DNA from 3 places in the Streptomyces sp. NPDC053474 genome. Region 1 is predicted to be linked to each of the others. Evidence: riboswitches for the same ligand, from Rfam matches in the RefSeq annotation. Region 1 holds a riboswitch; each other region holds the start of a gene.
The links. A riboswitch is a leader RNA that binds a small molecule or an ion and turns the genes downstream of it on or off. The one in region 1 is predicted to bind thiamine pyrophosphate.

Region 1 (3,269 bases):
CCGCGCAGCCGACGTCCTCCAGCTTCCGGGCGAGCACGGGGTCGTCGTTCGTGTACGGAAGGACGGTGAAGCCGTCGTCGACGAGCGTCTCCGCGGCGTCGAGCAGCTCCACGGGGTCGGGCAGGAGGGTGCGCTCGTCGGCGATCACCTCCAGCTTCACCAGGTCCGTGCCGAGCGCCTCGCGCGCCAGGCGCGCGGTGAGCACGGCCTCGCCCGCGGTGAAGCAGCCCGCCGTGTTGGGCAGCACGCGGATGCCCAGGCGCTCCAGGACGGACAGGACGGAGCCGTGCGTACCCGGGTCGACGCGGCGCATCGCGACGGTGGTCAGCTCCGTCCCCGAGGCCACCAGGGAGCGCTCCAGGACGTCGAGGCTCGGCGCTCCGCCCGTGCCCATGATCAGCCGGGACGACAGCGTGAGGCCGCCGATGACGAGGGGGTCGTCCGCCATGTCGTCAGCCTCCTTGGACGGCGGTGAGGACTTCGACGCGGTCGCCGTCCCGGAGCACGGTGGTGGCCCACCGGGCGCGCGGGACGACGGTTTCGTTGAGGGCCGCGGCCACGCCGGACGGCGCGGTGGTCAGCTCGGCGACGAGGGCGTCGAGCGTGGTGCCCGCGGCGACGTCGCGTGCCTCGCCGTTGACCGACAGGGCGAAGGCGGCGGAGGGCGTGGTCATACGGGCAGCTCCGAAAGGTCCTTGGGCGGGGCGGGGGCGGCCGCGGCGAAGCGCAGCGGCGTGAACGGCCGGGCCTCGTCGGGCAGTTCGCCGGTGGTCAGGAGGTGTGCCATGACGTCGCCGGTGACCGGGGTCAGGAGCACGCCGTTGCGGTAGTGGCCGGTGGCCAGGTGCAGGCCGGGCAGGGCGGTGGGCCCGAGCAGCGGAGCGTTGTCGGGCGAGCCAGGCCGCAGCCCGGCCCGGGTCTCGGTGAGCGGCAGCTCGGTGATGCCGGGGACCAGCTCGTGGGCGTCGCGCAGGAGCTCGTAGACGCCGCCCGCGGTGACCGTGGTGTCCCAGCCGAGCTCCTCGCTGGTCGCGCCCACGACGAGCTCGCCGCTGAGCCGCGGCACCAGATAGACGTGGCTGCCGCGGACGACGGCGCGCACGGTGCGGCTCAGGAACGGCGCGTACCGCTCGGGCACGGTGAGCCGCAGGACCTGTCCCTTCACGGGCCGCACCGGCGGCAGGACGTGATCCGGGACGCCGGCGAGACGGCCGCTGAGGCTGCCCGCCGCGAGGACGGTCTGCCCGGCGCCGAGCGTGCTGCCGTCGGCGAGGACGACGCCGGTGGCGCGGTCCCGGGCGACGACGAGCCGCTCCGCCCACGCGCGCGTGAAGGCCACCCCGGCCCGCTCGCACGCCACCAGGAGGGCGGCGGTGAGCCGGCGCGGGTCGACCTGGTGGTCGCCGTCGACGCGGAGGCCGCCGCGCACTCCGGGGGCGAGCATCGGTTCGAGGCGGCGGCACTCGCGGCCGCTGAGCCACTCCGAGCGCAGGCCCGACTGCTGCTGGAGGAGGTGCAGTTCGCGCAGGTGGGCGCGGTCGTCGGCGTCGAGCGCGACGGCCAGCGTGCCGCACGCGCGGTAGCCGATGTCCGCGCCGGACGCCTCCGTCAGCTCGGCGGCGAAGTCCGGATAGCGCCGGGCGGAGGCCAGGTTCAGGCCGAGCAGCGTCTGCTCGCCGTGGTGCAGTTCGGTGACGGCGGCCAGCATGCCCGCCGCGACCTGAGCGGCGCCGCCGCCGGGCTCGGGGTCGACGACCGTGACGGACAGGCCGCGCCGCGCGGCCCGCCAGGCCGTGACCAGGCCGATGACGCCACCGCCGACGACCAGGACGTCCGTCGGCCCGGCGGACGGTGGTGACGTACGAGTAGGTGACGTACGGGAAACGGACGCGTTCGGTGGTTTCGTACGGGAACGCATGGGCGTCCAGCCCCTCCCTTCGCCGGCATGACCCGGATCAGGTTCGTACGGTCGGAGGCCGTTTCAGCCTCCCTCTCAGCCCGGTCGTCCGGGCTCCCGCGAGTGCTCTGCACCGGCCACCCTAGCCCGTCGCCCGCCGGGCCGGTAAGCCCGTCGTGTGCGGGCGCCGGGGGCCGTCCTACAGTTGATCGGGTGAGCGAAGAGCGGAAGCGGGCGGGACAGCGGGTCGTCATCGTGGGCGCGGGCATGGCCGGGGTGCAGACGGCCGTGGCCCTGCGCGAACGGGGGTTCACCGGCCCGGTCACCCTGATCGGCGCGGAGCCGCACCAGCCGTACGACAGGCCGCCGTTGTCCAAGGCGGTGCTCCTCGGCAAGGCCGAGGGCTCGGCCTTCGACATCGACTTCGAGGGCCTCGGCATCGAGCTGCGGCTCGGCGTCGAGGTCACCGGCGTCCGTCCCGCGGACCACGAGCTGGACACGGCGGCGGGCCCGGTCGGGTACGAGAGCCTGGTCCTCGCCACCGGTGCCGAACCGATCCGCCTGCCCGGCTCGGACGGCGTGCCCGGGGTCCATCTGCTGCGCACGCTCGACGACGCGGAGCGGCTGCGGCCGGTGCTCGCCGAGCAGCACGACGTCGTGGTCGTCGGCGCGGGCTGGATCGGCGCGGAGTTCGCCACGGCCGCGCGCGACGCGGGCTGTGCCGTGACGGTCGTGGAGGCTTCCGGGCGGCCGCTCGCGGGCGCGCTGCCCGCCGAGGTCGCGGCCCCGATGGCCGACTGGTACGCCGAGGCGGGCGCGGCCCTGCGCACCCACGCGCGCGTGGCGCGCGTCGAGCCGGGCGCGGTCCTCCTCGACGACGGCAGCAGGCTGCCCGCGGGCGCCGTCGTCGTCGGCATCGGGGCTCGGCCCGCGACGGCCTGGCTCGCCGGTTCCGGCATCGAGCTCGGCGTCCACCACGAGGTCGTGGCCGACGACCGGCTCCGCACCTCCGCGCCCGACGTGTACGCGGTCGGCGACTGCGCGTCCTTCCCCTCGGGCCGCTACGGCGAGCGGCTCCTCGTCCACCACTGGGACAACGCCGTGCAGGGGCCGCGCACGGTGGCCGCCGACATCGTCGGCGGGGCCCCGGAGGCGTACGACCCGGTGCCGTACTTCTGGTCCGAGCAGTTCGGCCGCTTCGTCCAGTACGCGGGCCATCACGCGGCCGCCGACGAGCTGATCTGGCGCGGCGACCCCGCGACCCCGTCCTGGACGGTCTGCTGGCTCCGCGACGGCGCCCTGGTGGCCGTCCTCGCGGTGGGCCGCCCCCGGGACCTCGCCCAGGCGAGGAAGCTGATCGACGCGGCCACCC
Region 2 (3,269 bases), on a different contig from region 1:
CGGGGCGAGGCGACACCGGTGGGCCCTGTGGGACCCACCGGCCCTGGCCCAGCCGCTCCCCCGGGCCCCCCAGGCCCGCCAGGCCCACCAGGGTCGTCAGGCCCACCAGGGCCACCGGGCCCCACCGGCCCGCCCGGCGCACCGGGCCCCGCCGGATGTGAGGAGCCCACCGAGGAGCCCACCGTGGTGCCCGGACCCGCGGCCGGGCCGACCGGGCCCGGCCGGTCGGCGGAGACCACCAGGGCGGCGAGCGCGGTGGTGACGGGGACGGAGGCCACGAGGCCGATCGAGCCGATCAGGGTGCGGACGATCTCCTCGGCGACCAACTCGCTGTTGGCCACGGTGCCCACGCTGCTCTGGGCGATGGAGAAGAGCAGCAGAAGGGGGAGAGCGGCGCCCGCGTAGGCGAGGACCAGGGTGTTCACGACCGACGCGATGTGGTCGCGGCCGATGCGGATGCCCGCGCGGTACAGACCGCGCCAGCCCATCGTCGGGTTGGCCTGGTGCAGCTCCCAGACCGCGGAGGTCTGGGTGACGGTGACGTCATCGAGCACGCCGAGGGAGCCGATGATGACGCCCGCGAGCAGCAGGCCGCTCATGTCGATGGACGGGTAGAGGCCGTGGATCAGGCCGGTGTTGTCGTCCGTGTTGCCGGTCAGGGAGGCCCAGGCGATGAAGAGCGAGCCGAGCAGGCCGATGAGGAGGAGGGAGATCAGGGTGCCGAGCACCGCCACCGATGTGCGCGCGGTCAGGCCGTGGCACATATAGAGCGCGATCAGCATGATGGCGCTGGCCCCGACGACCGCGACGACCAGGGGGTTCGAGCCCTGAAGGATCGCAGGCAGGATGAAGAAGGTCAGGATCAGGAAGCTCACCGCGAGGGCGACCAGGGCCATGACGCCGCGCAGCCGTCCCACCACGACGACGGCCAGCGCGAAGATGCCCGCGAGCAGGGCCATCGGGACCTTGCGGTTCACGTCGGCGATCGAATACTGCAGGCCCTTGGGCGCCTTGGGCTCGTAGGCGACCACCACGCCTTGGCCCAGCTTCAGCTGCCGGGGGGAGTCGGGCTGGACGATCTCGGTGAAGGTGTAGCCCTTGTCCGGGCCGCTGGTCACCTTGATCGTGGCCTTCTTGCAGGTGCCCTCGGCGCGCGTCTTCGCGGACCGGCCCTCCGGCGTTGAGGTGTCGCCGTTGGGCGGGGTCTGCGAGGCGTTCACGTCCTCGCAGGGGAGCGTGTCCATCTTCGCCACGGTGGCCGACTGGGTCTGCCGGTCGAAGCCGACGCCGGTGCGCTCGTGGTCGGGGGTGCCGCCCGGCCAGAGCACCACGAGGCCGACGAGGACGGCCGTGGCGAAGGGGATCAGTACGGCGGCGATGACCTTGCGCAGATGCCGGGAGACGGGCGCGGCGGGGCCGTGGCTGTGCGCATGGCCGTGCCCGTGGCCATGCCCGTGCGGTTCCGGAGGGGGCGGCGGTGTGGGGGGCTCTGTGGTGGTCACGGCCCGATCATCGCAAGAACGGAGGGGGCCCTCTGTTCACCGCGCCCGATATGACGCTAGCGTGGAGGCACCTTTGCACACGCGGGAGCTCGGAGCACCGGGCTGAGAGGGCGCTGACCTCCGTACGAACGGGAATCGGACCGTACGGAAGCCGCTGCGTCGACCGCCGAACCTGTTACCGGGTAATGCCGGCGTAGGGAGTAGGTCTCATGACCACATCGGACACACGCACGCCTGCCTCCATGCAGCCCGACAGCGGACAGACCGCGCCCAGCGGGCAGAACGCTTCGGAGGCCGGGAAGTCCACCGGCTGGCACAAGGCGTACATCGAGGGCTCGCGCCCCGATCTGCGCGTGCCGGTCCGCCAGGTGCACCTCACCAACGGCAAGGCCGTGACCCTGTACGACACCTCGGGTCCGTACACGGACCCGGAGATCGACACCGACGTGCGCCGGGGGCTCACCCCCCTGCGGGAGAACTGGATCGTCGGCCGCGGCGACACCGAGGAGTACGCGGGCCGCCCGGTCCGCCCCGAGGACGACGGCATCAAGCACACCTCGCCCCGCGGCGGCCTGCGCAACCTCGACGCGGTCTTCCCCGGCCGCCCGCGCCAGCCGCGCCGCGCCCGCGCCGGGCAGGCGGTGACGCAGCTCGCGTACGCGCGCCGCGGGGAGATCACGCCGGAGATGGAGTACGTGGCCATCCGGGAGAGCATGGCGCCCGAGGTCGTCCGCGACGAGATCGCGGCGGGCCGCGCGGTCCTGCCGGCGAACGTGAACCACCCGGAGATCGAGCCGATGATCATCGGCAAGCGGTTCCTGGTGAAGGTCAACGCCAACATCGGCAACTCCGCGGTCACCTCCTCCATCGAGGAGGAGGTCGACAAGATGACGTGGGCGACCCAGTGGGGCGCCGACACGGTCATGGACCTGTCCACCGGCCGCAACATCCACACGACCCGCGAGTGGGTCCTGCGCAACTCCCCCGTGCCCATCGGCACCGTGCCGCTCTACCAGGCCCTGGAGAAGGTCGACGGCAAGGCCGAGGAGCTGACCTGGGACATCTACAAGGACACGGTCATCGAGCAGGCCGAGCAGGGCGTGGACTACATGACGGTGCACGCGGGCGTCCGCCTGCCGTACGTCCCGCTCACCGCGAACCGCAAGACGGGCATCGTCTCGCGCGGCGGTTCGATCATGGCGGCCTGGTGCCTCGCGCACCACAAGGAGAGCTTCCTCTACGAGCACTTCGAGGAGCTCTGCGAGATCCTCGCGGCGTACGACGTCACGTACTCGCTCGGGGACGGCCTGCGGCCCGGCTCCATCGCGGACGCCAACGACCGCGCCCAGTTCGCCGAGCTGGAGACCCTGGGCGAGCTGAACAAGATCGCCAAGGCGCACGACGTGCAGACGATGATCGAGGGCCCGGGCCATGTCCCGATGCACAAGATCAAGGAGAACATCGACCTCCAGCAGGAGATCTGCGAGGAGGCGCCGTTCTACACGCTCGGCCCGCTGACCACCGACATCGCGCCCGCGTACGACCACATCACCTCCGGCATCGGCGCCGCGATGATCGGCTGGTGGGGCACGGCGATGCTCTGCTACGTCACGCCGAAGGAGCACCTCGGCCTGCCCAACCGCGACGACGTGAAGACCGGCGTCATCACGTACAAGATCGCGGCGCACGCGGCGGACCTCGCCAAGGGGCACCCGGGCGCGCAGGACTGGGACGACGCGCTGTCGGACGCGCGCTTCGAATTCCGCT
Region 3 (3,269 bases), on a different contig from region 1:
GTACGCGAAGCCGTACCCCTGTGGGCCGTCGAGGGAGCGCTGCACCAGGACGCCGAGCGGCAGCACGATCAGCACGGCCACGGTGAGCAGCACGAAGCCGAGCAGCCCCCACTGCCCGGCCCCGCGCGGCCTGCGCGCCGTGGTCGCGGCGTCGACGAGGCGGAGCGTGCTCTCGCGCCGGCGCACGGTCCAGGCGTGCACGGCCAGGACCCCGCCCACCGCCGCGAACTGCACGAGGGTGAGGACGGCGGCCGTCGGCAGGTCGAGCAGGTTGGCCGTCTGCCGGTAGATCTCCACTTCGAGCGTCGCGTACGTGGGTCCGCCGAGGATCTGCACGACGCCGAAGGACGTGAACGTGAACAGGAAGACCATCAGCGCGGCGGCCGCCACGGCGGGCGCGAGCGCGGGCAGCGTCACCGTGCGCCACGCGCGCGTGCGCGAGGCCCCGAGCATCCGCGCGGCCTCCTCCTGGCGCGGGTCGAGCTGGGCCCACAGCCCGCCGACGGTGCGCACGACGACGGCGTAGTTGAAGAAGACGTGAGCGAGCAGGATCGCCCACACCGTGGTGTCCAGACGGACGCCCCACAGCTCGTCGACGAGCCCGCCGCGCCCGATCAGCGCGAGGAAGGCGGTGCCCACGACGACGGTCGGAAGGACGAACGGCACGGTGACGACGGCCCGCAGCACCTGTTTGCCCCGGAAGTCGAAGCGCGCGAAGACGTACGCGCCGGGGAGCGCGAACAGCAGGGTGAGCGCCGTCGACGCGAGCGCCTGCCAGGTGGTGAACCACAGCACGTGCTGGATGTCGGACTGCCCGAGCACGTCCGCGATCCGCCCGAACTGCCAGGCGCCGTCCACCTTCAGGCCGCGCGCGACGATCGCGGCGACCGGATAGGCGAAGAAGACGGCGAAGAACGCGACGGGCAGGGCCATGAGCCCGAGCCGCGCCGCGCCTCCCCGCGACGGCCGCCAGCCCTTACGGGCCGGGGCCTTCGCTACTTCAGTACGAGCGAGGTCCACGACTTGACCCACGGCTCACGGTTGTCGGCGATCTTCTTGGGGGCCATGGTCCGGGGGGCGGCGACCTCGACGCCGTGCTCCTGGAAGAGCTTCGGCACCCGCGCGCCCTCCCGCACGGGGTTCACGAACATCTGGAGCGGCATGTCCTCCTGGAACTCCTTGCCGGACAGGAAGTCGAGCAGGGCCTTGCCGCCCTTGGCGTTCTTGGCGTTGCTGAGCAGGCCCGCGTACTCGGTCTGCCGGAAGCAGGTGCCGGTCGCGACACCGGTCGGGGCCTGCTTCGGCTGCGGCTTGGCGTACAGGACCTCGACGGGCGGCGAGGAGGCGTACGACACGACGAGCGGCCGGTCGCCCTTGGCCTTCCTGCCGCCCGCGGAGCCGGAGAACTCCTGGTTGTAGGCCTGGTCCCAGCCGTCGACGACCTTGACGCCGTTGTCCTTGAGCTTCTTCCAGTAGCCCTGCCAGCCGTCGTCACCGTACGCGGCCGCGGTGCCGAGCAGGAAGCCGAGGCCGGGCGAGGACGTGGAGGCGTTCTCGGTGACCAGGAGGTTCTTGTACGCGGGCTTGACCAGATCGGCGAAGGTCTTCGGCGGCGCGAGCTTCTTGTCGGCGAAGTACTTCTTGTCGTAGTTCACGCAGATGTCGCCGCTGTCGACGGGCGTCACGCGGCGCTCGCCCTTCGCGAGCCGGTACTCCGGCTTCACCAGGCCCGCGTCCTTGGCCTCGTACGGCTGGAAGAGGCCGTTGTCGAGGGCGCGCGAGAGCAGGGTGTTGTCGACGCCGAAGAAGACGTCGCCCTGGGGGTTGCCCTTGGTGAGGATCGCCTTGTTGACGGCCTGGCCCGCGTCGCCGTCCTTGAGGACGCGGACCTTGTACCCGGAACGCTTCTCGAAGTCCTTCAGGACGTCCTTGGAGACGTTGAAGGAGCCGTGGCTGACCAGCGTGACGTCCTTGGACCCCGACGAGGAACCGCCGGAGTCGCCGCCGGAGCCGCACGCGGAGACGGCGACGAGCCCGAGGCCCACCGCGACCGCGGTGAGCGTGGCCTTCTTGGTGGTGCTCACGTGAGTTCATTCCTCCTGGAGTGACCAGGAGAAGACGCGGCCCTGCCCGCGGACCGGGCGGTTCGCGGGCAGGGCGCAACAGCTTGAGTGGTGACCGAACTTCCTACCCGGAATGACCCGGGCGAGGTTCAGAGGGTCTGCGGCCGGCCTGTGTCAGGTGCCGCACTCTCAGCGCTGTGGCGCTCCCCTGTCGGAATATGCAGATGTTCCGGCCAGCGTACCGCGCTAGCGTTCGGCAGCCGCGAGCTGTCCACAGGCGCCGTCGATCTCCTGACCTCGGGTGTCGCGGATGGTCACGGGCACGCCGTGGGCGGCGATGGCCTCGACGAAGGCCTTCTCGTCCTCGGGGCGCGAGGCCGTCCACTTCGAGCCCGGCGTGGGGTTCAGCGGGATCAGGTTGACGTGCACCGGCTTGCCCTTGAGGAGGCGGCCGAGGCGGTCACCGCGCCAGGCGTGGTCGTTGATGTCGCGGATCAGGGCGTACTCGATGGAGAGCCGCCGCCCGGACTTCGCGGCGTACTCCCAGCCCGCGTCCAGGACCTCGCGGACCTTCCACCGGGTGTTCACCGGGACGAGGGTGTCGCGCAGCTCGTCGTCGGGGGCGTGCAGGGAGATCGCCAGGCGGCACTTGAAGCCCTCGTCGGCGAAGCGGTGGATGGCGGGCACCAGGCCGACCGTCGAGACGGTGATGCCGCGCTGGGACAGGCCCACGCCGTCGGGCTCGGGGTCGGTGAGGCGGCGGATCGCGCCGACCACCCGGTTGTAGTTGGCCAGCGGCTCGCCCATGCCCATGAAGACGATGTTGCTCAGCCGCGCGGGGCCGCCCGGGATCTCGCCGTCGCGCAGGGCCCGCATGCCGTCCACGATCTGGTGCACGATCTCGGCCGTGGACAGGTTCCGGTCGAGGCCCGCCTGGCCCGTGGCGCAGAACGGGCAGTTCATGCCGCAGCCCGCCTGGGAGCTGATGCACATCGTCACCCGGTCGGGGTACCGCATGAGCACGGACTCGACGAGCGTGCCGTCGAAGAGGCGCCACAGGGTCTTGCGCGTGGTGTCGTCGTCACAGCTGATGTGCCGCACGACGCTCATCAGCTCGGGAAGCAGCGCCTCCTGGAGCTTGCCGCGAGCCCCGGCCGGGATGTCCGTCCACTGCTCGGGGTCGTGCGCGTACCGCGCGAAGTAGTG

Region 2: linked by a shared signal. The riboswitch ahead of thiC (phosphomethylpyrimidine synthase ThiC) and the one ahead of thiO (glycine oxidase ThiO) in region 1 are both predicted to bind thiamine pyrophosphate.
Region 3: linked by a shared signal. The riboswitch ahead of ACIG3E_RS19710 (thiamine ABC transporter substrate binding subunit) and the one ahead of thiO (glycine oxidase ThiO) in region 1 are both predicted to bind thiamine pyrophosphate.

Annotation. Positions count from the first base shown of each region.
Region 1 covers NZ_JBITXV010000004.1:426,230-429,498, forward strand. The annotation lists gene ACIG3E_RS11850 (thiazole synthase) at 1-448, opposite strand, end outside; gene thiS (sulfur carrier protein ThiS) at 453-674, opposite strand; gene thiO (glycine oxidase ThiO) at 671-1,918, opposite strand; TPP riboswitch at 1,916-2,028, opposite strand; gene ACIG3E_RS11865 (NAD(P)/FAD-dependent oxidoreductase) at 2,165-3,269, shown strand, end outside.
Region 2 covers NZ_JBITXV010000002.1:548,746-552,014, forward strand. The annotation lists gene ACIG3E_RS06110 (YibE/F family protein) at 1-1,502, opposite strand, end outside; TPP riboswitch at 1,574-1,719, shown strand; gene thiC (phosphomethylpyrimidine synthase ThiC) at 1,712-3,269, shown strand, end outside.
Region 3 covers NZ_JBITXV010000007.1:451,549-454,817, reverse strand. The annotation lists gene ACIG3E_RS19715 (ABC transporter permease) at 1-1,020, opposite strand, end outside; gene ACIG3E_RS19710 (thiamine ABC transporter substrate binding subunit) at 996-2,084, opposite strand; TPP riboswitch at 2,167-2,283, opposite strand; gene rlmN (23S rRNA (adenine(2503)-C(2))-methyltransferase RlmN) at 2,310-3,269, opposite strand, start outside.